DNA from 2 places in the Streptomyces sp. NPDC014864 genome. Region 1 is predicted to be linked to the other one. Evidence: riboswitches for the same ligand, from Rfam matches in the RefSeq annotation. Region 1 holds a riboswitch; the other holds the start of a gene.

Region 1 (14,217 bases):
GGTCACCAGCTCCGGGTCGCCGGGCCCGACCCCCACCCCGATCAGCCTGCTGCTCATGACGTCCGGCACCTCTCGACGAACCGACGGGCGACACCGGGCGCGGACGCCCAGTGCGTGTGCAGATAACTCGCGTGCACACCGCGCTGTACGAAACCTTCGACCCGCCGTCGAGGAGCGCGCACGCCCCAGGCTGGGGCCGCCCCCGAGCCGGGCTCGACGACGGTCCGGTGGAACTCGTGGCCCCGCATCCGCTCCCCGGCGGCGGCCAGCACGCTGTCGCCGAGGGCCACGGCGTCCCGGTAGCCGAGCGTGAGCCGCTCGCTCATCCGGGCGGACGCGTCGAGCACCCCGCACATCGCAAGCCCGTCCAGCTCCCGGCACAGGTAGAGCAGCCCGGCGCACTCGGCGGCCACGGGAGCCCCGGACTCCGCGAGGGCCGCGACCGCCTTGCGCAGCGGCTCGTTGGCGGACAGCTCACCGGCGTACACCTCGGGGAAGCCACCGCCGATGACCAAGCCGTTCGTCCCCTCCGGCAGTTGCTCGTCACGCAGGGGATCGAAGGGCACGACCTCGGCGCCCGCGGCGGTCAGGAGTTCCGTGTGCTCGGCGTAGGAGAAGGTGAAGGCCGCACCACCGGCGACGGCAACCCTCGGCCCGTCCTGGGGGTACCCCCTGCTCGGAGAGCTCGGGGGAGTCCGAGGACGAGGCTCTTCAGGCCGAAGCGGGGGTCCGGGGGCGCCAGCCACCGCGGACGGGACGGGAAGGGGCGGAGGGGGCGAAGCGGCCAGGGCCTCGGCCGCGTCCCACGCCGCACACGACAACGCCCCCGCCCCCCGTGCCAACGCCATCAGCGCGTCCAGGTCGCACCCGCCGGACACCTGCGCCGCCATCGCCGCGACCGCGGCCACCGCGTCCGCCCGCCGCTCGGCGACCGGCACCAGCCCCAGATGCCGTGACGGAGTGTCCACCTGCGGCGCCCGCCGCAGCACCCCGAACACCGGCACCCCGACGGAGTCCAGCGCCTCCCGCAGCAGCTCCTCGTGCCGGTCCGAGGCGACCTTGTTCAGGATCACGCCCGCGACCCGCACCTCCGGATCCCAGGACGCGAACCCGTGCACCAGCGCCGCCACGGACCGCGACTGCGACGACGCGTCGACGACCAGCACCACCGGCGCCCGCAGCAGCTTCGCCACCTGGGCGGTGGACGCCAGTTCACCCTCCCCGGCGGCCCCGTCGTACAGCCCCATCACACCCTCGACGACGGCCACGTCGCACCCGCGCGCGCCGTGCGCGAACAGCGGGCCGACGAGCTCCGGCCCGCACAGGTACGCGTCGAGGTTGCGCCCCACCCGCCCGGTGGCGAGCGCGTGGTACCCGGGGTCGATGTAGTCCGGCCCCACCTTGTGCGGGGACACGGCGAGTCCCCGCGCGGTCAGCGCGGCCATCAGCCCCGTGGCGACGGTGGTCTTGCCGCTGCCGGAGGCGGGCGCGGCGACGACCAGCCGGGGCACGGACGAGGAGGACGAGGTCAGCACGGCCTCACCACTCGATGCCTCTCTGGCCCTTCTGGCCCGCGTCCATCGGGTGCTTGACCTTGGACATGTCGGTGACGAGGTCCGCGAAGCCGACCAGCTTCTCCGGCGCGTTCCGCCCGGTGATCACCACGTGCTGGGTGCCCGGCCGGTCGCGCAGCACCTCGACCACCTCGTCGGTGTCGACCCAGCCCCAGTGCATCGGGTACGCGAACTCGTCGAGGACGTACAGCCGGTACGTCTCGGCGGCCAGGTCACGCTTGACCTGCTCCCAGCCCTCGCGGGCCTTCTGCTCGTTGTCCATCTGGGCGTCCCGCTGGACCCACGACCAGCCCTCGCCCATCTTGTGCCAGTCGACCGTGCCGCCCTCGCCGGAGGCGCCCAGCACCCGGAGCGCGTTCTCCTCGCCGACCTTCCACTTGGCCGACTTGACGAACTGGAACACCCCGATCGGCCAGCCCTGGTTCCAGGCGCGCAGCGCCAGCCCGAAGGCGGCCGTCGACTTGCCCTTGCCGACCCCGGTGTGCACGACGACCAGTGGCCGGTTGCGGCGCTGGCGGGTCGTCAGGCCGTCGTCCGGCACGGTACTCGGCTGTCCCTGTGGCATTACGCGGCCCTCCTGGTCCCCTGCACGTCCCTCACCAAGCCGGCGATGCTGTCCGCCCGCAGCTCGTCCAGCGTCACCGCCGTACCGCCCAGCTCGCCCGCGAGCTGTCCGGCCAGGCCCAGCCGCACCGGTCCCGACTCGCAGTCGACGACCACCGACGCGACCTGCTCGGCCGCGAACAGCCGGGCCGCGCGTCCCGCGAGGGCGACCGGCTCCGGGCCGCCGGTGGCCCGCCCGTCGGTCACCACCACCACGAGCCCCCGCCGCGCCGGGTCCCGCAACCGCTCCACCCGCAGCACCTCGTGCGCCTTGAGCAGCCCGGCGGCCAGCGGCGTACGGCCTCCGGTCGGCAGCTTCTCCAGCCGCGCCGCCGCCGCGTCCACGGACGACGTGGGCGGCAGGGCGACCTGCGCGTCCGTGCCGCGGAAGGTCACCAGGCCCACCTTGTCCCGCCGCTGGTAGGCGTCCAGCAGCAGCGACAGCACGGCTCCCTTGACGGCGCCCATCCGCTGCCGGGCCGCCATCGACCCGGAGGCGTCCACCACGAACAGCACGAGGTTGCCCTCGCGGCCCTCCCGGGTCGCCTGCCGCAGATCGTCCCGGCGCACGACCAGCCCCGGCCCGCAGCGGCCCCGCGCCCGCTGGTGCGGGGCCGCGGCCAGGACGGTGGCCGCCAGGTGCAGCTTGGAGAGCGTCCCCCGGGGCCGCCGGGCACCGGTCGTCCTCCCGTGCTCGGTCCGCGCCCGCGAGCGCCGCCCGGCGGCGCCCTCGCCGATCCCGGGCACGCTCAGCACCTTCGCGCGGAAGGGCTCGGCGGCGCGTGCCGGGGCCTGCTCGCCGGAACCCGCGCCGGAGGCCTGCGGTTCCGCGTCCTCCGCGGCCCCCGGCCGCGCGGAGGTGTCGCCGCCGTCCGGGCCGCTGTCCGGCGCCGGCCGGCCGCCGCCTCCGCCCGGCCCGTCCGGACCGGGATCGTCGTCGCCCTCGCCCGCGCCGCCTTCGCCCTCGCCGGAGAACTCCTCCAGCGTCTCGTCCAGCTTGTCCTCGTCCAGCCCCGGCGCGTCGAACGGGTTCCTGCGCCTGCGGTGCGGCAGCGCGAGCAGCGCGGCCTGCCGTACGTCCTCGGCGAGCACGTCGGTGCGGCCCGCCCAGGCCGCCAGCGCGGTCGCCGTACGCGCCATCACGATGTCGGCGCGCATCCCGTCCACCTCGAAGGCGGCACAGGTCGCCGCGATCTGCCGCAGCGCTCCGTCGCCGAGGCGTACCGACGGCAGCAACTCCCTTGCCGCCACGATCCGTTGCCGTACGGTGGCTTCCTCGTCCGCCCATCGCGCGGCGAAGGCGATCGGGTCGTCGTCGTACGCGAGGCGTCGGCGCACCACCTCCACCCGCTGGTCGGGCTCGCGCGAGGCCGCGACCTCCACGGTCAGTCCGAACCGGTCGAGCAGCTGCGGCCGCAGCTCGCCCTCCTCGGGATTCATGGTGCCGACCAGCAGGAAGCGCGCGGCGTGCCGCACGGAGACGCCCTCGCGCTCGACGTACGAGGCGCCCATCGCGGCCGCGTCCAGCAGCAGGTCCACGAGATGGTCGTGGAGCAGGTTGACCTCGTCGACGTAGAGGATGCCGCGGTGCGCGTCGGCGAGCAGGCCCGGCTCGAAGGCCTTCACACCCTCGGCGAGCGCCCGCTCGATGTCGAGGGCGCCCACCAGCCGGTCCTCGGAGGCGCCGACCGGCAGCTCCACCATGCGCGCCGGGCGGGACGCGTACGCCCCCGGCGCGTGCGGTCCGTCCGGGCACGCCGGATCGGGCGCCGCCGGGTCGCAGGAGAACCGGCAGCCGGAGACGACGTCCACCTCCGGCAGCAGCGCCGAAAGCGCCCGCACGGCCGTGGACTTGGCGGTGCCCTTCTCGCCGCGCACCAGTACACCGCCGACCGCCGGGGACACGGCGTTCAGCAGCAGCGCGAGCCGCAGGTCGTCCTGGCCGACGACGGCCGTGAACGGGAACGGGGTACTCACTTCTCGTCGCCCTCCAAGTCGCCTTCGAGCTCCAGATAGGTGGCGCGCAGCCGCTCCAGCGTGTCCGCGTCCGGCTCGGCCCACAGGCCGCGGTCGGCGGCCTCCAGCAGCCGTTCCGTGATGCCGCGCAGCGCCCACGGGTTGGACTTCTTCATGAAGTCCCGGTTCTCCGCGTCGAAGACGTACTCCGCGCTGAGTTTCTCGTACATCCAGTCGTCGACCACCCCGGCCGTGGCGTCGTACCCGAAGAGGTAGTCGACGGTCGCCGCCATCTCGAAGGCGCCCTTGTAGCCGTGCCGCCGCATCGCCGCCATCCATCGCGGGTTGACCACGCGGGCGCGGAAGACGCGGTGGGTCTCCTCGCCGAGGGTCCGCGTCTTCACCTGGTCGGGCACGGCGGAGTCGCCGACGTACGCCTCGGGGCTCGCGCCGGTCAGATGGCGCACCATGGCGACCATGCCGCCGTGGTACTGGAAGTAGTCGTCGGCGTCGACGAGGTCGTGCTCGCGGGTGTCGACGTTCTTCGCCGCCACGGCGATCCGCCGGAACGCCGTCTCCATGTCCCCGCGTGCCGCCTGCCCGTCGAGCCCCCGCCCGTACGCGTAGCCGCCCCACACCGCGTACACCTCGGCGAGGTCGGCGTCCGAGCGCCAGTTGCGGGCGTCGATCAGCGGCAGCAGCCCGGCGCCGTACGCCCCGGGCTTGGAGCCGAAGATCCGGGCCGTGGCCCGCCGCCGGTCGCCGTGCCGCGCCGCGTCCTCGTCCACGTGGGCCCGTACGAAGTTGGACTCGGCGGGCTCGTCCAGCTCCGCCACGGCCCGCACCGCGTCGTCGATCAGCCCGACCACGTGCGGGAAGGCGTCCCGGAAGAAGCCGGAGATGCGGACCGTCACGTCGATGCGCGGCCGGCCGAGCTCCGCGAGCGGGACCACCTCGAAGCCGGTCACCCGGCGCGACGCGTCGTCCCACACCGGGCGGCAGCCCAGCAGGGCGAGGATCTCGGCGATGTCGTCGCCCTGGGTGCGCATGGCGGACGTGCCCCAGACCGTGAGGCCGACCGACTTCGGGTACGCGCCGGTGTCCGTCAGGTACCGCTGCACCAGAGAGTCGGCGAGAGACTGCCCGACCTCCCAACTCAACCTGGACGGAATGGCCTTGGGGTCGACCGAGTAGAAGTTGCGGCCGGTCGGCAGGACGTTGACCAGACCGCGGGTGGGGGAGCCCGACGGGCCCGCCGGGACGTAACCGCCGTTCAGCGCCCGGAGGATGTGGCCGATCTCGTCGGTGGTCCGGGCCAGCCGTGGCACGACCTCGGTGCAGGCGAACTCCAGCACGGCCACGGCGTCCGGGAGTTCGGTGCCGAGGGCTTCACGGACCAGGGCGGGTGCCGCCGAGACGTCCCACGCCCGGGCCTCCATCCCCTCGGCCAGCCGCCGGCACAGCTGCTCCAGCAGGTCGATCGCGTCGGCGGCCGTGCGCGCGGGGCCGTCGACCAGGTCCGTCAGGTCCACCGGCACCTTCACCCGGGCGCCGGGCTCGGCCAGCAACTCCTTCTCCACCAGCCCGAAGTGGGCCGCGATCGAGGCCCGCAGTCCCGGCAGCGCGTTCGACCGGCCGCCCCACACCTGGGAGGCGCGCAGCACGGCGAGCACGAGGTTCACCCGCGGCTCGCCCACCGGGCCGCCGCCCAGGACGTGGAGGCCGTCGCGGATCTGCACGTCCTTGATCTCGCACAGATAGCCGTCGATGTGCATCACGAACTCGTCGAACGTGTCGTCGTCCGGCTGCTCGTCGACGTGCAGGTCGTGGTGCAGCTCGGCGGCCTTCACCAGGGTCCAGATCTGGGCCCGCACGGCCGGGGCCTTCGCCGGGTCCAGATCGGACACGAGCGCGTACTCGTCGAGCAGTTGCTCCAGCTTGGCGAGATCGCCGTAGGTGTCGGCGCGGGCCATCGGCGGCACCAGGTGGTCGACGACGGTGGCGTGGCCACGCCGCTTGGCCTGGGTGCCCTCGCCGGGGTCGTTGACGATGAAGGGGTAGACCAGGGGCAGGTCACCGAGGACGGCGTCCGGCGCGCAGCTCCCGCTCAGCCCGAGCCCCTTGCCGGGCAGCCACTCCATCGTGCCGTGCTTGCCCATGTGGACGATCGCGTCGGCGCCGAAGGAGCTCTCCAGCCAGCGGTAGGCCGCCATGTAGTGGTGCGACGGCGGCATGTCGGGGTCGTGGTAGATCGCGATCGGGTTCTCCCCGAAGCCGCGGGGCGGCTGGATCATCACGACGACGTTCCCGAACCGCAGGGAGGCGAGCACGATGTCGTCGCCGTCGACGTACAGTGAGCCCGGCGGCTCGCCCCACGCGTCGAGCATCGCGGCCCGCAGTTCCGGGTCGAGCTCGTCGAACCAGGAGCGGTAGTCGGCCAGCGGCACGCGCGCGGGCGCGGCGGCCAGCTGCTCCTCCGTCAGCCACTCGACGTCGTGGCCGCCCGCCTCGATGAGCCGGTGGATCAGCTCGTCGCCGTTGTCGGGGTAGTCGGTGAGCGCGTACCCGGCATCCCGCAGGGCGTCGAGGACCCGTACCGCCGAGGCGGGGGTGTCGAGGCCGACCGCGTTGCCGACGCGCGAGTGCTTGGTCGGGTAGGCGGTGAAGACCAGCGCGAGCCTCTTCTCCGCGTTCGGCTTGTGCCGCAGCCGCGCGTGCCGTACGGCGATCCCCGCCACGCGCGCGGCCCGCTCCGGGTCGGCGACGTACACGGGCACGTCGTCGGGGCCCTGCTCCTTGAAGGAGAACGGCACGGTGATCAGGCGCCCGTCGAACTCGGGGATCGCGACCTGCATCGCCGCGTCCATGGGGGACAGGGCGGCGTCGGACTCCTCCCAGGCGGCATGCGAGGAGGTGAGGCAGAGCCCCTGCAGCACGGGGATGTCCAGCTCGGCCAGGGCCCCGACGTCCCAGGACTCCTCGTCGCCGCCCGCGGAGGCCTGCGAGGCGTGGGTGCCGCCGGCGGCGAGCACGGTGGCGACCAGGGCGTCGGCGCGGCCCAGGAGTTCGCACAGCCCCGCGTCCGCGCCGCGCAGCGAACCGCAGTACACCGGCAGGGCGTTGGCGCCGTGCGCCTCGATCGCGTCGCACAGGGTGTCCACGAAGGCGGTGTTGCCGCTCAGTTCGTGGGCCCGGTAGAACAGCACGCCCACGGTCGGGCGGTCCGCGGCGGTCGGGCGGTCGCCGTGGACGCCGTACTCGGGCATCCGCTGCGGCTCGTCGAAGCCCTCCCCGGTGAGCAGCACCGTGTCGGACAGGAAGCGGGCGAGTTCGGCGAGGTTGCCGGGCCCGCCCTCGACGAGGTAGCGCAGCGCTTCGGCGACCACTCCGGCCGGCACCGACGACTCGGCCATCAGCTCCGCGTCCGGCACACTCTCCCCGCCGAGCAGCACGGTCGGGACACCGGACGCCCGCAGCGCGTCGAGTCCGTCCTCCCAGGCCCTTCTGCCGCCGAGCAGGCGTACGACGGCGAGGTCCGCGCCGTCGAGCAGGGCGGGCAGTTCGGTGTCGACGTCGACCCTGGTCGGGTTGCCGATGCGGTACGCGGCGCCGGAGGCCCGCGCCGCCAGCAGATCGGTGTCGGCGGTCGACAACAACAACACTGTGCTCATGCGGGCGCTCCCGGTGGGATGAAGGGCAGTCCTTGCGGCGCGCCGGACTCGATGAGCCGCCACAGCGCGTCCGTGTCCGCGTGCTGTTCGATCAGATCGCCGAGCTTGTCGAGCTGCTCCTCGCGCAGCGCGGCGAAGGAGGTGCCGGGGGCGGGGACGAAACGGCGGCCCGCGGCGGCCGCCACCTCGCGCAGGAAGGCCCGCCGGAAGGCGTCCGACTCCAGCGAGCCGTGCCAGTGGGTGCCCCAGACGCCGCCCACCCGGCAGCCGTCCAGGAAGGGTTCGCCGCCGGTGACCTCGGCGACCCCGTGGTGGATCTCGTATCCCTCGACCCGCTCGCCGAGCGCCTCGCCGACGGGCCGGGCGAGGGTCTTCTCGCGGGCGAACCGCACCCGCACGGGCAGCAGTCCGAGCCCGTCGACGTGCCCGCGGCGGCTCTCGACCTCGTCCTCGATGTGCTCGCCGAGGAGCTGGAAGCCGCCGCAGACGCCGAGCACCGGCCGGCCCTCGGCCGCGCGCCGGGCGAGCGCGTCCGCCAGGCCCCGCTCGCGCAGCCACTCCAGGGCGCGGACCGTGCCGCGGGTGCCCGGGACCACGACGAGGTCCGCGTCGGCCAGTTCCTCGGCCCGGTCCACGAACCGCACCACGACGCCCGGTTCGGCGGCCAGCGCGTCCACGTCGGTGAAGTTGGACATCAGCGGCACGGCGCAGACGGCGACCCGCAGGACGTCCTCACCGAGCGGAGGGGCCACCACGGACTCCCGGACCGCGCCCCGCAGGGACACCCGCAGTCCGTCCTCCTCGTCGATGCCGAGCCCGTGCCGGAACGGCAGCACCCCGTAGGCGCGCCGTCCGGTCAGCCCGTGCAGCATGTCCAGGCCCGGCTCCAGCAGCGAGACGTCCCCGCGGAACTTGTTGACCAGGAACCCGGCGACGAGCTCCTGGTCCTCGGGCGACAGCAGGGCGACGGTGCCGAAGAAGGAGGCGAAGACGCCGCCGCGGTCGATGTCGCCCACCACGAGCACGGGCAGCCGCGCGTTGCGGGCGATGCCCATGTTCACGATGTCGGTGCGGCGCAGGTTGATCTCGGCCGGGCTGCCGGCGCCCTCGCAGATCACCGCGTCGTACGTGCCGCGCAGTTCGGCGAGGCAGTCCAGCACCGTGCCCAGCAGGCGCTGTTGCCGGCCGCCGTGGTACCCGCGCGCGCTCAGCTCGCCGACCGGCCTGCCGAGCAGCACGACCTGGCTGCTCTGCTCGCCGCCCGGCTTGAGCAGCACGGGGTTCATCAGCGCGGTGGGCTCCACCCGGCACGCCTGGGCCTGCATGGCCTGCGCCCGGCCGATCTCGGCGCCCTCGCGCGTCACGAACGAATTGAGGGACATGTTCTGCGCCTTGAACGGCGCGACCTTGACCCCCTGCCGCACCAGCCACCGGCAGATCCCGGCGGTGACGACGCTCTTCCCGGCGTCGGAGGTGGTACCGGCGACGAGCAGCCCGCCGTTCATCCCCTGCGTCCCTTCGCGAGGACGGCGCGCATCGCGAACCGTCCGGCCAACCCGGCGCCCAGGGCGAGCAGGCCCACCCGGCGGGAGAGCCGTACCGCCCGTTCGATGTCACCCACCCGGACGGGGCGTCCCGGTCCGTTGAGCACCGGCCGGTGCTCAACGCGCCCCCCGTACGCGAGGGTGCCGCCGAGCCGCACCCCGAGCGCCCCGGCGAACGAGGCCTCGACCGGACCGGCGTTGGGGCTGGGGTGCCGCCCGGCGTCGGCCCGCCAGGCACGGACGGCCCCGCGCGGATCGGGCCCGGCCGCGGCCGCCAGTACGGCGGTGAGCCGCGCGCCCGGCCACCCGGCGAGGTCGTCCAGGCGCGCGGAGGCCCAGCCGTAGCGCCGGTGGCGCGGCGACTTGTGCCCGACCATGGCGTCCAGGGTGTTGACGGCCCGGAACCCGAGGAGCCCCGGCACCCCGGCGACGGCCCCCCAGGTGAGGGCGCCCACCACGGCGTCGGAGGTGTTCTCGGCGACGGACTCCACGACGGCGCGGGCGATCCCGTCGGCGTCCAGGGCCTCGGGGTCCCGCCCGCACAGATGGGGCAGCCGCGCCCGGGCGGCCTCGACGTCCCCGGCCGCCAGCGCCCGGCCGACGGTCCGCGCCTCCCGCGCGAGCGAGGTCCCGCCGAGCACGGACCAGGTGGCGGCGGCGGTCAGGGCGACGGAGGCGGCGGGGGAGCGGCGTACGGCGGACGCGGCGAGCGCGGCGCAGGCCACGGTGCCGCCCACGCACACCGCGGTGTGCAGCGCCCCCCACCCCCGGTGGTCACGCCACAGCACGGTTTCCACGGCGGCGGCGGCGCGGCCGAACGCGGCCACCGGGTGCCCACGGCGCGGATCGCCGAGGAGCAGGTCGCCGAGAAGGCCGGCGGCGGCGCCGTAGGCGAAGACGCGATCGGCCCCCATCGCCTCAGCCGACCGCGGGGGCGGGCGGGACGTCGCTGGTGAACCTCGGATGGCAGCCGCGCATGGCGATATGTCCTCACTCAGGGTGTCCACGCCCTGGTTCGACGAGACCGGCGGCGAGAGTTCCTGGCTCCCGGGATGTTCGTTCCCCGGTGACAGTGGCGGGACCGCGCCGGATTCGCACCGGCTTCCTCTCCTGCTGCCGTACTTGGCGTGGGCAGTCCACCACGCCCCGCGAACACCCGTCAACTCGCCTTTGACCTGCACCGGGGGACTGAGATGAGGCCCACATCGGCCCGCCGGGGCACGAAAAACGCCCGCCCGGTCCGCGCCGCCGAGGAGGGCGGTGCGGACCGGGCGGGCGACGGGCTGCCCCCGGGCCGGGCGGTGGCCGCGCCGAGGGTCAGGACTTGGCCATGATCAGGTAGATGCCGTAGGCCACGGCGGCGGCGCACGCCGCGAAGCAGACGTACGCGCCGGTGGCGGCGATCGCCCCGCCGCCGTTGCCCTCGGCGGCGGCCCGCTCGCGGCGGGACAGGCCCGCGATGCCGAGGGTGAACAGGGCCACCAGGCCCACCGTGACCGAGAGGCTGACGCCGATGACGGAGCCGATGGCTGCCCAGTCGATCTTCATGGTGATGTTCCTTCTGTAACCGGGTGCTCGGGGCTCAGACGGTGGCGGGCGGATTCGCCCGGTCGGCGGAGGCGGAGGCGGAGGCCTGCGCCGGGACGGAGGCCGCGAGGTCCCCGGTCTCGGGCGCCACGTGTCCCACCGGGGGCGGGGTCACGGCGGCCATGGCCTGGGTCACCACCCCGGCCGGCTCGCCGGTGTGGTTGACGTTCGTGTGGTCGATGACCTCACGGCGCGACAGCTTCCAGATCACGGCGCTGGAGACCACCAGGAAGACGGCCACCACGGCGGTGCCCCAGTCGCCGAGGCCGGTGACGGCCTCCGCACCGGCGCCCACGAGGGCCGCGGCCGGCAGGGTCAGCACCCAGGCCACGAGCATCCGGGTCGCGGTCGACCAGCGGACGACACCGCCCTTGCGGCCGAGGCCCGCGCCCATCACCGAGCCGGAGACGACGTGGGTGGTGGAGAGCGAGAAGCCGAGGTGGGAGGAGGCCAGGATGGCGGTGGCCGCGCTGGTCTGGGCGGCGAAGCCCTGCTGCGGCTCCAGCTCGGTCAGGCCCTTGCCCATGGTCCGGATGATGCGCCAGCCGCCGATGTAGGTGCCGAGCGCGATGGCGAGGCCCGCGGACAGGATGACCCAGGTGGGAGGGTTGGAGCCCGGGGCGATGGCGCCGCCGGCGATCAGGGCGAGGGTGATGACACCCATCGTCTTCTGCGCGTCGTTGGTGCCGTGGGCCAGCGAGACCAGGCCCGCGGAGGCGATCTGGCCCGCGCGGTGGCCCTTGCCGGCGGCCTTGCCGTTCGACTTCCTGCCCAGCGCGTAGCTCAGCCGGGTCGAGAGCATCGCCGCGAGGCCGGCGACGACCGGGGCGGCGACGGCGGGCAGCAGCACCTTGGTGACGAGCACGTCGCCGTGGACCGCGCCGAAGCCGGCCGAGGCGATGGCGGCGCCGATCAGGCCGCCCATCAGGGCGTGCGAGGAGCTGGACGGGAGACCGATGAGCCAGGTCACCAGGTTCCAGAGGATCGCGCCGACCAGGGCGGCGAAGATGACCTCGGGACGGATGCCGGTCTCGTCGACGAGACCCTTGGAGATCGTGTTCGCGACCTCCACGGAGAGGAAGGCGCCCACCAGGTTGAGCACGGCGGACAGAGCCACCGCGACCTTGGGCTTGAGTGCACCGGTGGAGATGGTCGTGGCCATCGCGTTGGCGGTGTCGTGGAAACCGTTCGTGAAATCGAACGCGAGTGCGGTTACTACCACAATCGCGAGGATCAGCGAGAAGCTTTCCATTTACCCAGGCAATCGTTCGAGGTCATTGGCTGGTCGAACGTACGTAACCAGGGTGAACGGAAGATGAACTGGGACGGTCTTCGGGGTGTCCGTAAAAGAGGGTCCGCGCTCCGCCGTAGGCCGCGAGCCGGGGAGGAGATTTCGGTCACCCCGGCCGGGCGGGCCGCCGCCTGGCAGGATCGCGTCATGGCTGAGCAGAAGAGGGACCAGGGGAAGGGGAGGAGCGTGCGCGCCGAGGAGGCCCGGGCCTGGGAGGCGCTGGTCGCCACCGCCCGCCGCACGGCGGCCGAGGGCCTGGTCGTCGGCACCTCCGGCAACGTGTCGGTGCGCGTCGGGGACACCGTGCTGGTCACCCCGTCGGGCGTGCCCTACGACCGGCTCACGCCGGACGACGTGACCGGCGTCGCCCTCGACGGCCGGCAGGTGCTCGGCACCCTGGTGCCGACCAGCGAACTGCCCCTGCACCTCGCGATCCACCGCACCGCCGACGCGGGCGCGGTCGTCCACACCCACGCCGTACACGCGACCGCCGTCTCGACGCTCGTGACCGAGCTGCCGCTGATCCACTACATGGCCGGTGCGCTCGGCGGCCCCGTCCGGGTCGCCCCCTACGCGACCTATGGCACCGAGGAACTGGCCGGGAACATGCTCCGCGCCCTCGAGGGCCGCTCCGGCTGCCTGCTGCAGAACCACGGCACGGTCACCCACGGCGCCACCCTCGACCAGGCCTACGACCGCACGGCCCAGCTGGAATGGATGTGCCGTCTGTGGCTGACGGCGTCCTCCGTGCCGGGACTGACCCCCTCCCTGCTGTCACCGGAGCAACTGGCACAGGCGCAGGAGCGGCTGCGGGGTTACGGGCAGCGGAGGTAGGTCCTCCGCAGGGATGAAAGCCCCTGTTTCCTGGAACCCGCAGGGCATGTCACCCCGACCCTTCCTCCCGCTGGCCGGTGGCCCGGCGCGCCAGGACACTGGACCCGTGCGCTCAGTCAAAGCGACGGCCGCGGCCGTCACCGCGGCCCTGGCGGCCGGCGCCGCCGGCATCGCCGCCGGCCGGCTCGCCAGCGACGCCGCGCTCAAGGCATCCCCGGGCCGGCCCCTGCCCACCGAGCCGCGGCTCACCGTGCACGGCACGGCGCCGGGCCGGATCACGCTCACCCGCGACCTGGCCTCCCTGCGCCCCGGCATCTACGGCCTGTCCGGCGACGGCTCGCACGCCGTCGTCGGTCCCGTGCTGCCGACCGCCCCGCACCGCGCCGACGCCGTCGTGCGCCGCCTGGAACGCGTCACCCACGGCGCCCTGCGCACCCACGACAAGGTCTGGCTCACCCCGAACGTGCACGTCGGCAACCCGGGCTCCGCCCTCGGCCTCGACCACGCCGACATCGACGTCCCCGGCGAACTCGGCCCCCTCCCCGCGTGGTTCGTGCCCGGCGTCCGCGACACCTGGGTCATCACGGTGCACGGCCTGGGCGCCACGCGCGAACTGCCCATGAACCTCATGGGCTTCCTGCACCGCCGCCGCTTCCCGGTGCTGGACCTCGCCTATCGCGGCGACCTCGGCGCGCCCCGCTCCCCGGACGGCCTCAACCACCTCGGCGAGACCGAGTGGCGCGACCTGGACGCGGCGATCCGCTACGCCGTCCGGTACGGCGCCGAGCGCGTCATCCTGTACGGCTGGTCCACCGGCGCCACCATGGCCCTGCGCGCCGCCGCCCACTCGGGCCTGCGCGACCGCGTCTCCGGGCTGGTGCTGGACTCGCCGGTGCTCGACTGGCAGGCGACGCTGCGGGCCCTGGCCACCGCACGGCACACCCCCGCCGCGCTGCTGCCGCTCGCGGTGCGCGCCGCCCAGGGGCGCACCGGGCTCTCCGGCGACCGCCTCGCCGACGTGGCCGACCCGGCCCGGCTCAAGGTGCCGACGATGATCTTCCACGGCCCGGACGACACCGTGGCCCCCTGGCAGCCCTCCCGCCGCCTCGCCGCCCGCCGCCCCGACCTCGTCACCCTGCAGACGGTCACCCGGGCCC
Region 2 (14,217 bases), on a different contig from region 1:
GGCATGGGCGACCTCGGTCTGCCCGCACCGCGCCGCCGTCCCGTCGACGTGGACGCGGTGGCGCTGCTGCGGCGGGAGATCATGGCGTCCGACCGTCCGGTCACGCTGGTCCCGACGGCCCCGCTGACGAACATCGCCCTGCTGCTGCGCACCCACCCGGAGGTGACGGGCAACATCGAGCGGATCGTGTTCATGGGCGGCGCGGTGGCCGCCGGGAACGCCACGGCGGTCGCCGAGTTCAACGTCTGGCACGACCCCGAGGCGGCGGCGATCCTGCTGTCCGCCGGGGTGCCGATCACCATGTACGGTCTCGACGTGTTCGAGCGGGTGATCGTCCCGGCGGCGGACGTACGGCGGCTGCGGGAGAGCGCGGAGCCAGGCGCCCGGCTGGCCGGGCGGCTGCTGTCCCACCGCGACCCGGCGACCTACCAGGCCCCCTCCGACGCCCTCGGCGACGTCTGCGGCGGCCTCGGCGACGCGGGCGCGGTCTGCTCGGTCGCCGACCCGGCGGGACTGGCCACCCACCGGCTGCCGGTGGAGGTGAACCTCGCGCCGGGCCCGGCCCGCGGGCAGACGGTCGTCGACCGCCGCCCCCGGCCGGGCGAGGCGGAACTGCACGGCGAGATGCGCGAACAGCCGCTGGTGGACGTGGCCCTGGACATCGACGTCGAGCGCTACGTGAAGCTGTATCTCACGACGGTCGAGAACGGTGCCCGGGCGGAGGCTAGTTGACGTCGGCCGCCGGGACCGACCACCGCTGCTCCACCTTGGCCACCTTCCAGTACGACAGCGCCGCCGCCCACACCACGACGAACAGGCCCACGATGACGTAGCCGACGTTGTCCAGGTCCAGCCCGGCGATCCAGCCGGTCACGTCGTCGCGCAGGTCGAGCTTGTCGTGCAGCACGCCGACGAGCTCGATCGTGCCGATGAAGAAGGCGACGGCGATCGACAGGCCGGTGATGGTGAGGTTGTAGAACACCTTGCGGACGGGGTTCGAGAACGCCCACTGGTAGGCGAAGTTCATGAACGTGCCGTCGAGGGTGTCGAACAGGCTCATGCCCGCGGCGAACAGCAGGGGCAGACACAGGATCGCGTACCAGGGCAGCCCGGCCGCCGCCCCCGAGCCCGCCATCACCATCAGCGTGACCTCGGTGGCGGTGTCGAAGCCGAGGCCGAACAGGAAGCCCAGCGGGAACATCTGGCCGGGCCGGCTGACGGACCGGGTCAGCCGGCCGAGGACGCGGTTCATGAAGCCGCGGGAGTCCAGGTGCTCTTCGAGCTCCCGCTCGTCGTAGGTGCCCGCCCGCATCGCCCGGAAGACCTTGAGGATGCCGATCAGGGCGACCAGGTTGAGGGCGGCGATCAGGTAGAGGAACGTGCCCGAGACGGTCGTCCCCATGAAGCCGAGGACCTGGTGGGTGCGCGAGCCCTGGTCCATGACCTTTCCGGCGAGCTGGGTGCCGCCCGCGATCAGCACGGAGAGCACGACGACCACACTGGAGTGGCCCAGCGCGAACCAGAAGCCGACCGACACCGGCCGCTTGCCGTCGGCCATCAGCTTGCGGGTGGTGTTGTCGATGGCGGCGATGTGGTCGGCGTCGAAGGCGTGCCGCATGCCGAGGGTGTAGGCGGTGACGCCGAGGCCGATGCCGAAGGCCTGGGAGCCGACCTCGTAGTGGCCGGGCACGACGAGGAGGAACAGCACGCCGAAGGCCACGACGTGCAGCACGGCGATGACGGCCATCAGGCCGGCGGTCTTGAGGGTGTCCTCCCGGCGCCAGCGGAAGGACGGCGTCGGGGCAGGGTCGGGCAGGGTCATCCGGTATCACGCTCCAGCACCTCGTGGATCACTTCGTGAGCTGCCGTGGCCGGTCTCCTGGCTTACGGGTCGTGCGTCCGCCGTCCCTGCCTTCCCGGTCGTGCGACCAGTGGCCCGGCGTGAGCCGGACGGAACGGGAACTCCCCGATCACAGTGGCGAGGGCCGCTCCGGCATGGGCCCCTGACGGGCCGTCACCGGCTTCCCGAACACCACGGCGCGCCCACCGTAGGGCCATGAGCCGTCCCCTGCATAGCTGCGCACCTGGGCAGGTATGGAAGATCACACCGGGGCGCCTGCGAGGATGACGCCATGCATCTCGTCCCCGCGGACCGCGCAGACCGCCGCACGATCGACGGCCACCGGGTGTGCGACGCCATCGCCGCGATCGGCGATGCCGGCCACGTCCGTGCCTGGGCCGACCGTTTCTCCCTGCTCGCCGACCCCAAGCGGCTCGCGCTGCTGCTGGCCCTGCACCGCACCGGCCCGCTCGCCGTCTCCGACCTCGCGATCGCCACGGGCATGAACGACCCGGCCGTCTCGCAGGCCCTGCGGCTGCTGCGCGCGGCGGGGGCCGTGGAGGGGGACAAGGAGGGGCGCGTGGTGCGCTACCGGATCGTCGACCCGCAGGTGCGGCAGCTGCTGCAGCACTGCGCGGCCGACGGGGGCCGACCCGGCGCGCGCTGACGGGGGGGTGCACAGGCCCGAGCTGCGGTGATCCGGCGCGCGCCGGCCCTGCTTCCGTCGATCCGGCGTGCGCCGGTCCGGCGCGGGCGCGTGCCGTCCGGCGCACCAACTCCGCGTACCCCGAACGGGTTTCACTTTTCCGGCGAGGTGGACAGAGTCCTACGTGACGCTCGTACGCAGCCGAAGAGGAGAAAGCGTGACCGACCGCACCACCACGCACGACTCCCCGCCCGACCTCTCGTCCCGCGACCCCGACTGGTGGCGGCAGGCCGTCGTCTACCAGGTCTACCCCCGCAGCTTCGCCGACGCCGACGGCGACGGACTCGGCGACATCCGGGGCATCACCCAGCGGCTGACCCATCTCGCCGCGCTCGGTGTCGACGCCCTGTGGCTCAGCCCCTTCTACCCCTCCGAACTGGCCGACGGCGGCTACGACGTCGCCGACCACCGGGACGTCGACCCGCGCCTGGGCACCCTCGACGACTTCGACACCATGGTCGCCGAGGCGCACCGGCTGGGCCTGAAGGTGATCGCCGACATCGTGCCCAACCACACCTCGCGGCAGCACCGCTGGTTCGAGGAGGCGCTGCGGGCCGGACCGGGATCCCCGGCCCGGGACCGGTACGTCTTCCGCGACGGCCGGGGCCAGCACGGTGAACTCCCGCCCACCGACTGGCAGTCCGTCTTCGGCGGCAGCGCGTGGCGGCGGGTGCCCGACGGGCAGTGGTACCTGCACCTGTTCGCACCCGAACAGCCCGACCTGAACTGGCAGAACGAGGAGGTCCGCGCCGACTTCCGCACCACGCTGAGGTTCTGGTCCGACCGCGGGGTCGACGGCTTCCGCGTGGACGTCGCGCACGCCCTGGTCAAGGACCTCGACGAGCCGCTGCGGGACCTCGGCGACATCGGCGCCACCGGCGAGGACGCGCTGCTGCGGGTACCGCCCGGCAGCCACCCCTACTACGACCGGGACGAGGTGCACGAGGTCTACCGCGACTGGCGGAAGATCTTCGACGCCTACACCCCGCCGCGCACGGCGGTCGCGGAGGCCTGGGTGCCGGGCGACCGGCGTGTGCTCTACGCCCGCCCGGACGAACTCGGCCAGGCCTTCAACTTCGAGTACCTGCGGGCCGGGTGGGACGCCGGTGAGCTGCGGCAGGTCATCACCGAGTCGCTGCGCACCGCGCGCGCCGCGGGAGCGTCTGCCACCTGGGTGCTGTCCAACCACGACGTCGTCCGGCACACCTCCCGCCTGATGCTCCCGTCCGGCACCGACGACAACGCCTGGCTGCTGTCCGATGGCCGCGCCCCGGCGGTCGACGCGGCGGCGGGGCTGCGCCGGGCCCGTGCGGCGACGCTGCTGATGCTCGCCCTGCCCGGTTCGGCCTACGTCTACCAGGGCGAGGAACTCGGCCTGCCGGAGGTGGCCGACCTGCCCACGGAGGTGCTCCAGGACCCGATCTGGGAGCAGACCGGGCGTGTCCGCAAGGGCCGCGACGGCTGCCGGGTGCCGCTGCCGTGGACGACCGGCGGACCGTCGTACGGCTTCGGGGCGGGCGCGGCCTGGCTGCCGCAGCCGGACGACTTCGCCGCGTACGCCGTCGAGGCGCAGGACGGCGTGGAGGGCTCGACCCTGGAGCTGTACCGCTCGGCCCTGCGGCTGCGCCGCAAGCTGCTTCAGGGCGAGTCGCTGACCTGGGCGGAGGACGTCCCGGCCGGGGTGCTGCGGTTCGACCGGTCCGACGGCTGGCAGTGCGTCACCAACCTGTCGGACCGGCCGGTCGCGCTGCCGGCGGGCGAGGTGCTGCTGTGCAGCGCCCCGCTGGACGACGGCCGGCTGGGCCCGGACACGACCGTCTGGCTCGGCCCGGGCCTCTCCGTGGGCTGATCCCGGGGAAGGGACCTGGTTCTCATCCCACCGTCGGACTCGGGGCGCCGTTCTGGCCGGGGTTCTCGCCCGGCAGGACCGGCGGCTTGGTGGTGCTGTTCACCGGTGGGGTGAGGACGACCTCGGGCTGGCCCACGGGCGGGGGCGGCGGGGTCAGGTCCGTGGCGGGCAGCTGCGGCGGGGTGGTCTGCTGGAAGAGGACCTGGTCGAAGTCGACCAGGCCGGTCTGTTCCATGACCGTGATGTGGTCCAGCACCGTGTCGTTGGCCTGGTCGGCCAGGGTCCGCACCAGCGTGTTCTTCGTGGTCGAACGGACCTTCGCGATCGTGTTGAAGATCGAGCCGTGCGTGATGCGCAGGATGTTGGCGAAGTCCGTGTCGAACTGCTTGCCGCTGTCCGAGGCCAGCTTGCTGACGAAGCCCTGCTGCTGGGGGCTGGCCACGTTGGGGATCGCGATGTTGAGCATGGGAGCGATCTTGCGGCAGCTGGCGTCCAGGGCCGCGTGCCCGTCGATCAGGTGCTTGCTCGCGGTGATGACCGCGTTGCTCTGGCCCTTCTTCAGGCCCATCTGCCCCACGGGGTACTCCCACAGCCCGGCCGCGCGCACCTTGACCACGAAGTCCCGGTCCCCCTCGGTCAGCGGCCCCCACTGCGTCTGGGCGATGACGCGCGAGGAGTCGGTGGAGACCTTGGTGACCCCGAGCATGGACGGATAGGCGAGCGCGACGAGGGTCAGGCTGAGAGCCCCGCCCACGAAGAGAGTTCCCGTCGCGTTCCGCGAAAAGCGCACTGTGCCTCCTGCCCGGTCGTGGATCCGCCGGCGGGCGGTTCGGACACACAGGAGTACGGACGCGGGAACGCACGGCGCCGCTCCTGAAGGTAAAGAGTAGGCAAAGTATGCACGCATGCGGGCCGGGTGCGCCGCCGCCCGGATGTGACCCGGGGGCGCTCGGGTTTTACTCGGCAGAGGGGCCGATCGGGCCCGGGAGCGCAGGCCGCGGGGTTGCGGGAGGTGACCGGATGCCGACGCGCGACGGAAGGCCGCACACGTCCGCGGAGCCGGGGGAGGCGGCCGCGCTGCGGCGCCTGCTGGAGGAGCGCACCGCGGATCTGCAGCGGGTGAAGGCGGAGTACGACAACTACCGCAAGCGGGTGCGGCGGGACCGGCTGGCCGTGCGCGAGATCGCGGCGGTCAACGTGCTGCGCACCCTGCTGCCGGTGCTGGACGCCGTCGACCGGGCGGACGCGCACGAACCCTCCACACCGGGGCTGCGGGACATCGCCGGCGCGCTCCGGGAAGGGCTCGGCGCTCTCGGCGTACGGACGTTCGGCGCGGTCGGCGACCCCTTCGACCCGGCGTGCCACGACGCCCTGGCGCACCACGTCTCCCCGGGCGTCGGCCCCCTCGTCTGCTCGGCGGTCCTCCGCCCCGGCTACCGCCTCGGCGACCAGCTGCTCCGTCCGGCCCACGTCGAGGTGACGGGCCCCGCGCAGGCCTCCGCAAAGCCGCCGATGACCGTACGCGGGGCCAAGGTTGAGGGAATGTTGACCGCTTCCGGGGAGAGCCCGGAGGAGGGCCCGGCCTAGATTCGGCGCCATGCCCCCACAACCCCCCGGCGTGCCCGCCGCGCTGCCCGTCCTGCCCTATCGCAAGCCCACCGAGGGCCGTGACTACTGGGTGCTGGACGACGTCCTGTCCGACGCAGAGGCCGTCCGGCAGCGGTGCCTGACCAGGGACGACTGGGTCAGGGGCCACCCGTACACCACGGAGAGCTGGCCCGGGATGCGGACGATGCCCGGCCTGGAGCCCGCCGAACTGGCCCGCGTCGAACGGCTGGTGAAGAAGGCCACCGGGGCGCGGGAGCTGTGGGTGCAGCGGACGCCCGGCGGCGGCACCCTCAACCACAACTGCGTCCAGGTCGTCGGCGAGGGCGAGAGCGAGCCCCGGCCGCACACCGACTCCCGTGCGCTGTGCCGGTACGCGGCCGTGCTCTACCTCAACCCCGCCGTCCCCAAGGACTGCGGGACCGGCTTCTACCGGCAGTCCCTGCCCGGCGGGCGGCTCGGCGGCAACGTCGTCCGGGCCCCGCACACCAACCTCGTCGAGGCCCTCGGCACCCGGTTCGTCGCACCCGGCGCCTTCGTCGAGGACGTCCGCGTGCCGCACCGGGCCAACCGGCTGCTGCTCTACCACGCCAACTTGGTCCACAGCGCGAGCGGTTACACCGGGCGGACGCTGGAGGAGAAGCGGATGACGGCGGTCTTCTTCTGGATGGCGTGACCTTCGGGACGGCCTGGTCTCCGGGACGGCCTGGTCTCCGGGACGGCCCGCCGGGCGCGGCGGGGTCAGTACCGCAGCGCGGTGCCCACCTCCGCCTTCACCTGGCCGGACAGCTTGTGGGTGCTGCGGGCGGTGCCGTTCGCCGACTTGCCGGCCGGGACGTCGTGGAGGGTCAGCACGACCGTGTCGAGCAGGTTGCCGCCGGAGTCCTTGTAGTTGACCTGCACGGCGAAGGACTTGGTGGAGTCGGCGGAGTTGGTGACCTGTACGGGGACCGTGGTGCGCCCGGCGTCGTCCGTCGTCGGCGCCCCGAGCTTGACCGAACTCCTCGCGTCGACACCACCCTTGGCCTCGTCGAGCCGGTGGCCCGCCTCCGCGGTCGCCGATGCCAGCGCTTCGTTGGCCTGCGAGGCGAGGGAGGCGGCGGCGGAGGACGCCTTGCTCACGGACTCCGAGGGGCTGCCGGTGTTGTCGGAGCAGCCGGCCAGCCCCATGGCCACGGCCGCCGCCAGCGCCGCGCCCGTCGTCCAGCGTGCCGGGTGACCGGCCATGTCGCCTCCCACTGCTCGTGCGGTGACCCCTGCGCCGGGAGCCGACGGGAGGGGTGGGTCGTCAGTTCCAGTGAAGGGCCGGGAGCGGGCCCCCGCACGCGGGCGTCACCCGTCCGGGCCCGCCCCCGTGGTGGCGCGGGACGCACGGCCGGATGGTCGTAGAGGGGCGGGCCCGGATGCCGCCCGTGGCCGTTGCACGCGGCCGCCGCGTCGGGCCGTCCCGCGCGGCCGTCCCCCGCGTCCACGCACGCACACATCGAAGCTCCGATGGCAGGAATCGGATCTTCTATTGGCTCGCCGGCGGCGGGCGATCCTACCGTCGGGATCCTCGCCCCCGTGACCGTCCGAGGAGAGCTACGACCATGGCGAAGATCCTGTTCCTGATGACCGCCGCCGACCAGTGGACCCTGGCCGACGGCAGCAAGCACCGCACCGGCTTCTGGGCCGAGGAGGCGGTCGTCCCCTTCGAGGCGTTCAAGTCCGCGGGCCATGAGGTCACCGTGGCCACCCCGGGTGGCGCGGTCCCGCCGGTCGACCCGGCCAGCCTGAGCCCCGAGGCCGCCGGTGGCGCCGAGGAGGCCGCCCGGCTGCGGCAGGTGATCGACACCGCCCCCGAGTTCGCGGCCCCCGCCGCACTGTCCGACGTCCGCCTGGAGGACTACGACGCCCTGTACGTCCCCGGCGGCCACGGCCCGATGGAGGACCTGGCGGTGGACGCCGACTCCGGCCGCCTCCTCACGAGCGCGGTGCAGAACGGCCTGCCGGTCGGCGTGGTGTGCCACGGCCCGGCCGCCCTGCTGGCGGCGGTGCGGGAGGACGGCACCAACGCCTACGCCGGGTACCGCATCACCGCCTTCACCAACGCCGAGGAGCGGATGGCGGGCAACGCCGAGCGGGCCAAGTGGCTGCTGCAGGACCGGCTCACCGAGGCGGGCCTGAAGGTGGAGACGGGGGAGGCGTGGGCGCCGCACGTCGAGACCGACCGCAACGTCGTCACCGGCCAGAACCCGGCGTCCTCCGCGCCCCTCGCCCAGGAACTGCTGAAGAAGCTGGGCTGAGCCACCGGGCGCGCCGGCCGGGGCGCGCACGGCCGGGCCGCGCTCCTCAGGGGGCGTGGCCCGGCCGGCTCCGGGAAGGCTCGGACCTGACCGGAGGCGTCGACCGGACGCGCCCGGCCGCCCCACCACCCACCGCACGGATCAGGAAGCCGACGACATGACCGACACTCTCACCGTGAGCGTCCTGGGCACCGGGATCATGGGTTCCGCGATGGCCCGGAACCTGCTGAAGGCCGGGCACACCGTCCGGGTCTGGAACCGCACCCGCGCCAAGGCCGAGCCGCTCGCCGCCGACGGTGGGCGGATCGCGGACACGCCCGCCGAGGCGGTGCGGGACGCCGACGTCGTCCTCACCATGCTCTACGACGGCGGCACGGTGCTGGAGGTCATGCGCGAGGCCGCCCCCGCGCTGCGCTCCGGAGCCCTCTGGGTCCAGTCGACCACCGTCGGCCTGGACTCCGTCGAGGAACTGGCCGGCCTCGCCCGCGACCACGCGCTCGTCTTCTACGACGCGCCGGTGCTCGGCACCCGCCAGCCCGCGGAGGCCGGACAGCTGACCGTCCTGGCCGCGGGCCCGGTCGAGCACCGGGACGCGGTCGCCCCGGTCTTCGACGCGGTCGGCGCCCGCACGGTGTGGACGGGCGAGGACGGCGCGGCGGCCGGTGCCACCCGGCTCAAGCTGGTGACCAACAGCTGGGTGCTCGCGGCCACCGCCGCGGCCGGTGAGGTTCTCGCCCTGGCCGGGGCGCTCGGCGTGGACCCGCAGGACTTCTTCGGCCTCATCGCCGACGGACCGCTCGACATGGGATACCTGCGCGCCAAGGCGGCCCTCGTCCTGGAGGACCGGCTGTCCCCGGCGAGCTTCGCGGTGGCGACCGCCGAGAAGGACGCCCGCCTCATCGTCGAGGCCGGCGAACGGCACGGGGTCCGCCTCGACGTGGCCGCCGCGAGCGCGGAACGCTTCGCCCGCGCCGCCGCCCAGGGCCACGCCGACGAGGACATGGCCGCGGCGTACTTCGCGAGCTTCGACGACAAGCCGGCCGGCTGAGCCGGGGCCGCCCGGCGGGGCGGCCCCGCACCGGTCCGGGGCGGCGCGGTCAGCCCAGGCAGACCACGAGCAGGCAGAGCTGGGACGGCGACGTCGGGTCGGTCGTGGGGCTCGTCTGCGTCGACCCGGACCCGGACCCGGACGTCGAACCCGAACCGGACTGCGACCCCGATCCCGTCGCGGTCCCGGATCCCGAGGTCGAGCCGGTGCTGTCGGAGCCGGTGGGTGCGGTGGACGGCTGGGTCGCGGTGCCGGACCCGCCGGAGGCCGTGCGGCCGGTGGACGAGGAGAGGCTCCCCGTCCCCTGGGCCGCCGACGTCGTACCGGCCGAGCCGCCCGCCGCGGTACGTCCCGTCGTGGGCGCCGACGTGCGGGATGCGGCGGAGTCCGGACGGACGGCCGGTGCCGTGGAGCCCTGCGGCGCGGGAGCGGACTGTCCGTGCGCGCGCCCGTCCGTCCGCCGCGGTGCGGAGGATGCGGGGGACGACTGCCGGGCGTCGGGGGTCGGCGAGTCCGGGAGGACGTGCTGCGGCGGCAGACCGCCCACGGAGCCCGCGTTCGCGGAGTCGGGTGCCGAGGCCGCCTGGGCCCCGTCGCCGGTGTGCTGGTCCATCGAGGCGAGGGTCAGGCCACCGCCCACCATGGCGACGGCGGTCGCGACCAGGGCCCGCCGCTGCGTCTTCTTCCAGCGGGCCAGCCGACGGCGCCGGGCCGCCCGCCCCATCCGCGCGGGCGCCACGCCCACGACGCCGGCCTCACCGCGCGGAGCCTCGTCCACGCCGTGCGGGGCGTCCATGCCGTGCACGCCGTCCATGTCGTTCATGCCGGGTGCGTAGTGCACGTCGGCCGGAACCCGCGGCCCGTCCGGACGGCGGCCGCTGTGCCACTCGCCCGAGGCCGTGACCTCCCACCCGGCGGCCGGGCCCGCCGCCGCGCCGGCCGACGCCAGCGGGGCGCGGGCCGAGGCGACGGGGGGAGCTATGTCCGGGGCGTAGGCGCCGCACCCGGGGCACACCAGGGCGCCGTTGAGATACCGGCGACACGAGGAGCAGTAGTCCATCCGCGGTCTTCCTGAGTCGACACGCCGTCGGCCCGCCGGGGCCGTGGCCTGAACACGCTCGCACGTGGAACCGAGCGGCAGCCACGGTAACGAGCCTTTCGAAAGACGCGGTGCAGTCCCTGTGACGCTGTTGCGCGGATTCTCCGCAAACCTCGCGCAGGTGTGACCTGCTCGGGGCGGCAACGTCTCGCCGGCCCCGCCGGGCGCGGTCCGCAGGCACGGTCCGTCGGGCGGGTCCGGTCAGGCGCGGTCGGTCAGCTCCTCGGCGTACACCTGCGACAGCGGCTGGGGACCGACGTACTGCCGGCAGTTGCACTCACCGGCCTCGAAGCGCAGCGGCTTCCTGTTCTCGTCCCAGGCGGTGGGCACCTCCACCCGCTCGTGGCACCGGCCCGTCCTGTCGTGCTTGGCCAGGTGATGGGTGCAGCCGCACACCGGCTCCGGCGGCTTGTGCGCCGCCTCCACGGCCAGGCGTTCCGACTTCGCCGCCTCCAGCCGCTCCATCCTGCGCTCGTGCCGGTTGCGCAGAGCGGTCCGCGCGGTGTCCGCGAGCCACGCGAAACCACCCGTCCAGAACAGGATGAGCACCCACCAGAACCAGTCCATCGGTCGTCCTTCCCCCCGGTACGGCGGCGACCCGGTGCGGTCGCCGCGCGGGACCGGTGCCTGTCGGTGCACCGGGGCCCGGACTTCAGGATAGGCAGGGGGAGTTGGGGCCGACAGGGGGGAGGGCCGAGCATCGAGTGCCGGGCCGGTCACGGCTCCCGGGCGCGCTGCGGCACTGCGCGGGCCCGGTCGCCGCCCCGAGCCGCCACGGGCCGCGCGGACACGGACACGGGTGCGGGTGCGGGTACCGGCGCCGCCGGTACGAACGCCGCCCGGCCGAGCAGCCGGCTCGGGAGGTCCCCGGGGAGCAGCCGCCTCGGCCGGTGCCCGTGGAGCAGGCCCAGCACGATCGCGGCGGCCACGGCGATCAGGTGCTCGCGGCCGGCCAGGTTGGGTACGGCGATCGACTCCCACACCATCGACCCGCCGGTCAGGACGAACACGACCGGGGCACGCCGGACCACCGCGATGTAGGTGAACAGGCCCACCACGGCGGCGGACGGACCGGTGTCGAGGACCTGCCCGATCTCGGGCGGCAGCCCCAGCCCCCACCAGCCCGGCCCGATCGCCAACATCACCCGCACGGTCAGCGTCCCGGCCAGCGTGGTCGCGTACGACACCACCAGCGTCCTGGCCCGGCCCAGGGCGAGTTCGGCCAGCGCGAACGCCAGGAACAGCTGGGTGATGCCCGCCCACACCGGCAGGTCCAGGGCCGGCACGTACAGCGAGACCGGGGTGCGCAGCAGCGCCAGCCAGAGGGGCAGGTCGGCCTTGACCCCGCCGAGCAGCCGCACGGCCACCTCACCGGCCGGCCGCTGCGCCACCGCGTGGAAGAAGATCACCCCGAAGGCGGCCACGAACGCGAGCACCAGCCCGGACAGACCCCGGCGCACGAGCTGCCGCACCGGGTCGACGACGATGCCGTGCCACTCGTCGCGCAGGGTCCGGCCGACGAACAGCCCGGCCCGCGCCAGAAGGTCACGCGGCCGCTCTCCCCCGGCGCCGAGGCGCCGCCGTGCTCCTCGGAGCAATTCCCCCACCCACCGTGCCACACCCGTATGGACCGAAATCCTGCCAAGCGCGTTGCCCGGCCGCTCCCGGGCGGCCCCCCGGTCCATGATCTTCCCCGAAGTGCTCCGCGATAACATCCCGTCCGGCGCCGGTCCGTCGGGAAGCCGCGTGCGGCCGGTGGGCGCGTGCGGTCGGCGGGGCACGGGGGGAGGGTCGGCCGGCGCCTTCTCCGCCACTTCGGGGGGTGCCGCCGCGGCGAGCCGGAGGGCCTTGCTCTCCGCGTCCTGGCGCGACCGCTCCGCGTCCCGTCGCGCCGAATGGCTCACCCGTACGCCGAAGCAGGCGCCGACGACGGAGCCCACGACGCCGGTGACGCCGGAGAACATGCCGGCCACATTGCGCCGGCCGACCAGGCCGACGGCCAGGACGTAGCAGACCAGGGCCACGGCGAGGCCGGCGTTCACCACCCACAGGGGGGATTCACCCGCCGGGCAGGTCGATCTCCGCCCAGATCGTCTTTCCGTCGGCGTGGGGGCGTGTCCCCCACCGCTCGGCGAACTGGGCGACGAGCAGCAGGCCGCGCCCGCCCTCGTCGAAGGTGCGGGCCCGCCGCAGGTGCGGGGCGCTGCTGCTGCAGTCGGACACCTCGCAGATCAGCGCGGTGGCCGTGTGGATCAGCCGCAACTGGATGGGCGGCTGCCCGTAGCGGATCGCGTTCGTGACGAGTTCGCTGACCACCAGTTCGGCGGTGAAGGACACGTCCTCAAGCCGCCACTCCGTCAGCCGGGCGAGGACCGCGGCACGGGCGTCGGCGACCGCCGCCGGGTCGGACGGGAGGTCCCAGGTGGCGACATGGCCGGCGTCGAGCGCCCGGGTGCGGGCGACCAGCAGGGCCACGTCGTCGCGGGGCTGGGCCGGGAGCAGCGTCTCGATCAGGTCGTCGCAGGTGGTCTCCAGCGACCGGTCGGCCTGCCGCTCCAGGCACTGGCGCAGCAGCGCCATGCCGTGGCCCAGATCGTCCTTGGCCCCTTCGACGAGACCGTCCGTGTAGAGGACGAGAAGGCTGCCCCGGGGCAGCTCCCACTCGATGGTCTCGAAGGGCAGGCCTCCCACGCCCAGCGGAGGACCGGGCGGTACGTCGACAAAGTCCGCGGAGTCGTCGCCGGTGACGACGGCGGGCGGCGGATGGCCCGCGGTGGCGGCGGTGCAGCGGCGCGAGACCGGGTCGTAGACCACGTACAGGCAGGTGGCGATGAGCGCCGTGGAGAGGTCGAGGTCGGCCCCGCGGGCGGGCTCGGGCGCCTCCCCCGGTTCCGGTTCCGCGGAGGCGCCCTCCTCCGCGGCCAGGTGGGTGATCAGATCGTCGAGGTGGGTGAGGAGTTCGTCGGGCGGCAGGTCGACGTCGGCCAGGGTGCGGACCGCGGTCCGCAGGCGGCCCATGGTGGCCGAGGCCCGCAGGCCGTGGCCCACCACGTCGCCCACCACCAGGGCGACCCGGGCGCCCGACAGCGGGATCACGTCGAACCAGTCCCCGCCCAGCCCGGCGCGGGTGCGGGCCGGGAGGTAGCGGTAGGCCACCTGCACCGCCTCCTGGGGGGCGAGCCGGCGGGGGAGCAGGCTGCGCTGCAGGGCGAGGGCGGTGTCGCGTTCGAGGGTGTAGCGGCGGGCGTTGTCCACGGCCACGGCGGCGCGCGCGCCGATCTCCTCGGCCAGCAGCAGGTCGTCCTCCTCGAACGGGTCCTGGCGCTGGTGGCGGACGAGCACCGCCACGCCGAGGGTGATACCACGGGCGCGCAGCGGAATGACCATGATGGAGTGGATCCCGAACTTCCGGACCACCCCGGACCGCGCCGGGTCCGCCTCCTGCCAGGCCTGGACGGCCTCGTCGCTCGTGCTGTGCAGCGAGGGCCGGCCGGTGACCACGCACCGGACGGGGGGAGCGGCCTCGGGGTAGTGGTCCACGTCTCCCGGTTGGATCACTGCCTCGGGCGCACCGGGCAGCACGGACTGCTGCGCGACGCGGCGCAGGGCGACGGTGCCCTGGGAGGGGGACCGCGGCTCGACGCCCCGGAACAGGGAGTCCAGCAGGTCGATGGTGACGAAGTCGGCGAGCCGGCCCACCGCCACGTCGGCCATCTCCTGGGCCGTGCGCATGACGTCCAGCGTGCTGCCCACCTGGGCGCTGACGTCGTTCAGCAGCGCGAGCC

The links. A riboswitch is a leader RNA that binds a small molecule or an ion and turns the genes downstream of it on or off. The one in region 1 is predicted to bind cobalamin.
Positions count from the first base shown of each region.
Region 2: it holds a riboswitch for cobalamin, as region 1 does, so the genes downstream of both, ACF1A5_RS09190 (HoxN/HupN/NixA family nickel/cobalt transporter) here and ACF1A5_RS29140 (cobalamin biosynthesis protein) in region 1, are expected to answer to the same signal.

Region 1 covers NZ_JBIBWT010000020.1:77,023-91,239, forward strand. Annotated here, with positions in the region: gene cobI (precorrin-2 C(20)-methyltransferase) at 1-57, opposite strand, end outside; gene ACF1A5_RS29115 (cobyrinate a,c-diamide synthase) at 54-1,535, opposite strand; gene cobO (cob(I)yrinic acid a,c-diamide adenosyltransferase) at 1,540-2,139, opposite strand; gene ACF1A5_RS29125 (putative cobaltochelatase) at 2,139-4,154, opposite strand; gene cobN (cobaltochelatase subunit CobN) at 4,151-7,804, opposite strand; gene ACF1A5_RS29135 (cobyric acid synthase) at 7,801-9,309, opposite strand; gene ACF1A5_RS29140 (cobalamin biosynthesis protein) at 9,306-10,262, opposite strand; cobalamin riboswitch at 10,362-10,505, opposite strand; gene ACF1A5_RS29145 (hypothetical protein) at 10,666-10,896, opposite strand; gene ACF1A5_RS29150 (anion permease) at 10,931-12,187, opposite strand; gene ACF1A5_RS29155 (class II aldolase/adducin family protein) at 12,374-13,060, shown strand; gene ACF1A5_RS29160 (alpha/beta hydrolase family protein) at 13,167-14,217, shown strand, end outside.
Region 2 covers NZ_JBIBWT010000004.1:128,385-142,601, forward strand. Annotated here, with positions in the region: gene ACF1A5_RS09185 (nucleoside hydrolase) at 1-732, shown strand, start outside; partial or broken gene ACF1A5_RS09190 (HoxN/HupN/NixA family nickel/cobalt transporter) at 725-1,854, opposite strand; cobalamin riboswitch at 1,852-2,052, opposite strand; gene ACF1A5_RS09195 (ArsR/SmtB family transcription factor) at 2,133-2,507, shown strand; gene ACF1A5_RS09200 (glycoside hydrolase family 13 protein) at 2,704-4,395, shown strand; gene ACF1A5_RS09205 (DUF4142 domain-containing protein) at 4,418-5,149, opposite strand; gene grpE (nucleotide exchange factor GrpE) at 5,416-5,982, shown strand; gene ACF1A5_RS09215 (DUF6445 family protein) at 5,993-6,676, shown strand; gene ACF1A5_RS09220 (hypothetical protein) at 6,742-7,227, opposite strand; gene ACF1A5_RS09225 (type 1 glutamine amidotransferase domain-containing protein) at 7,590-8,285, shown strand; gene ACF1A5_RS09230 (NAD(P)-dependent oxidoreductase) at 8,443-9,333, shown strand; gene ACF1A5_RS09235 (hypothetical protein) at 9,383-10,393, opposite strand; gene ACF1A5_RS09240 (hypothetical protein) at 10,634-10,999, opposite strand; gene ACF1A5_RS09245 (hypothetical protein) at 11,149-12,474, opposite strand; gene ACF1A5_RS09250 (SpoIIE family protein phosphatase) at 12,491-14,217, opposite strand, start outside.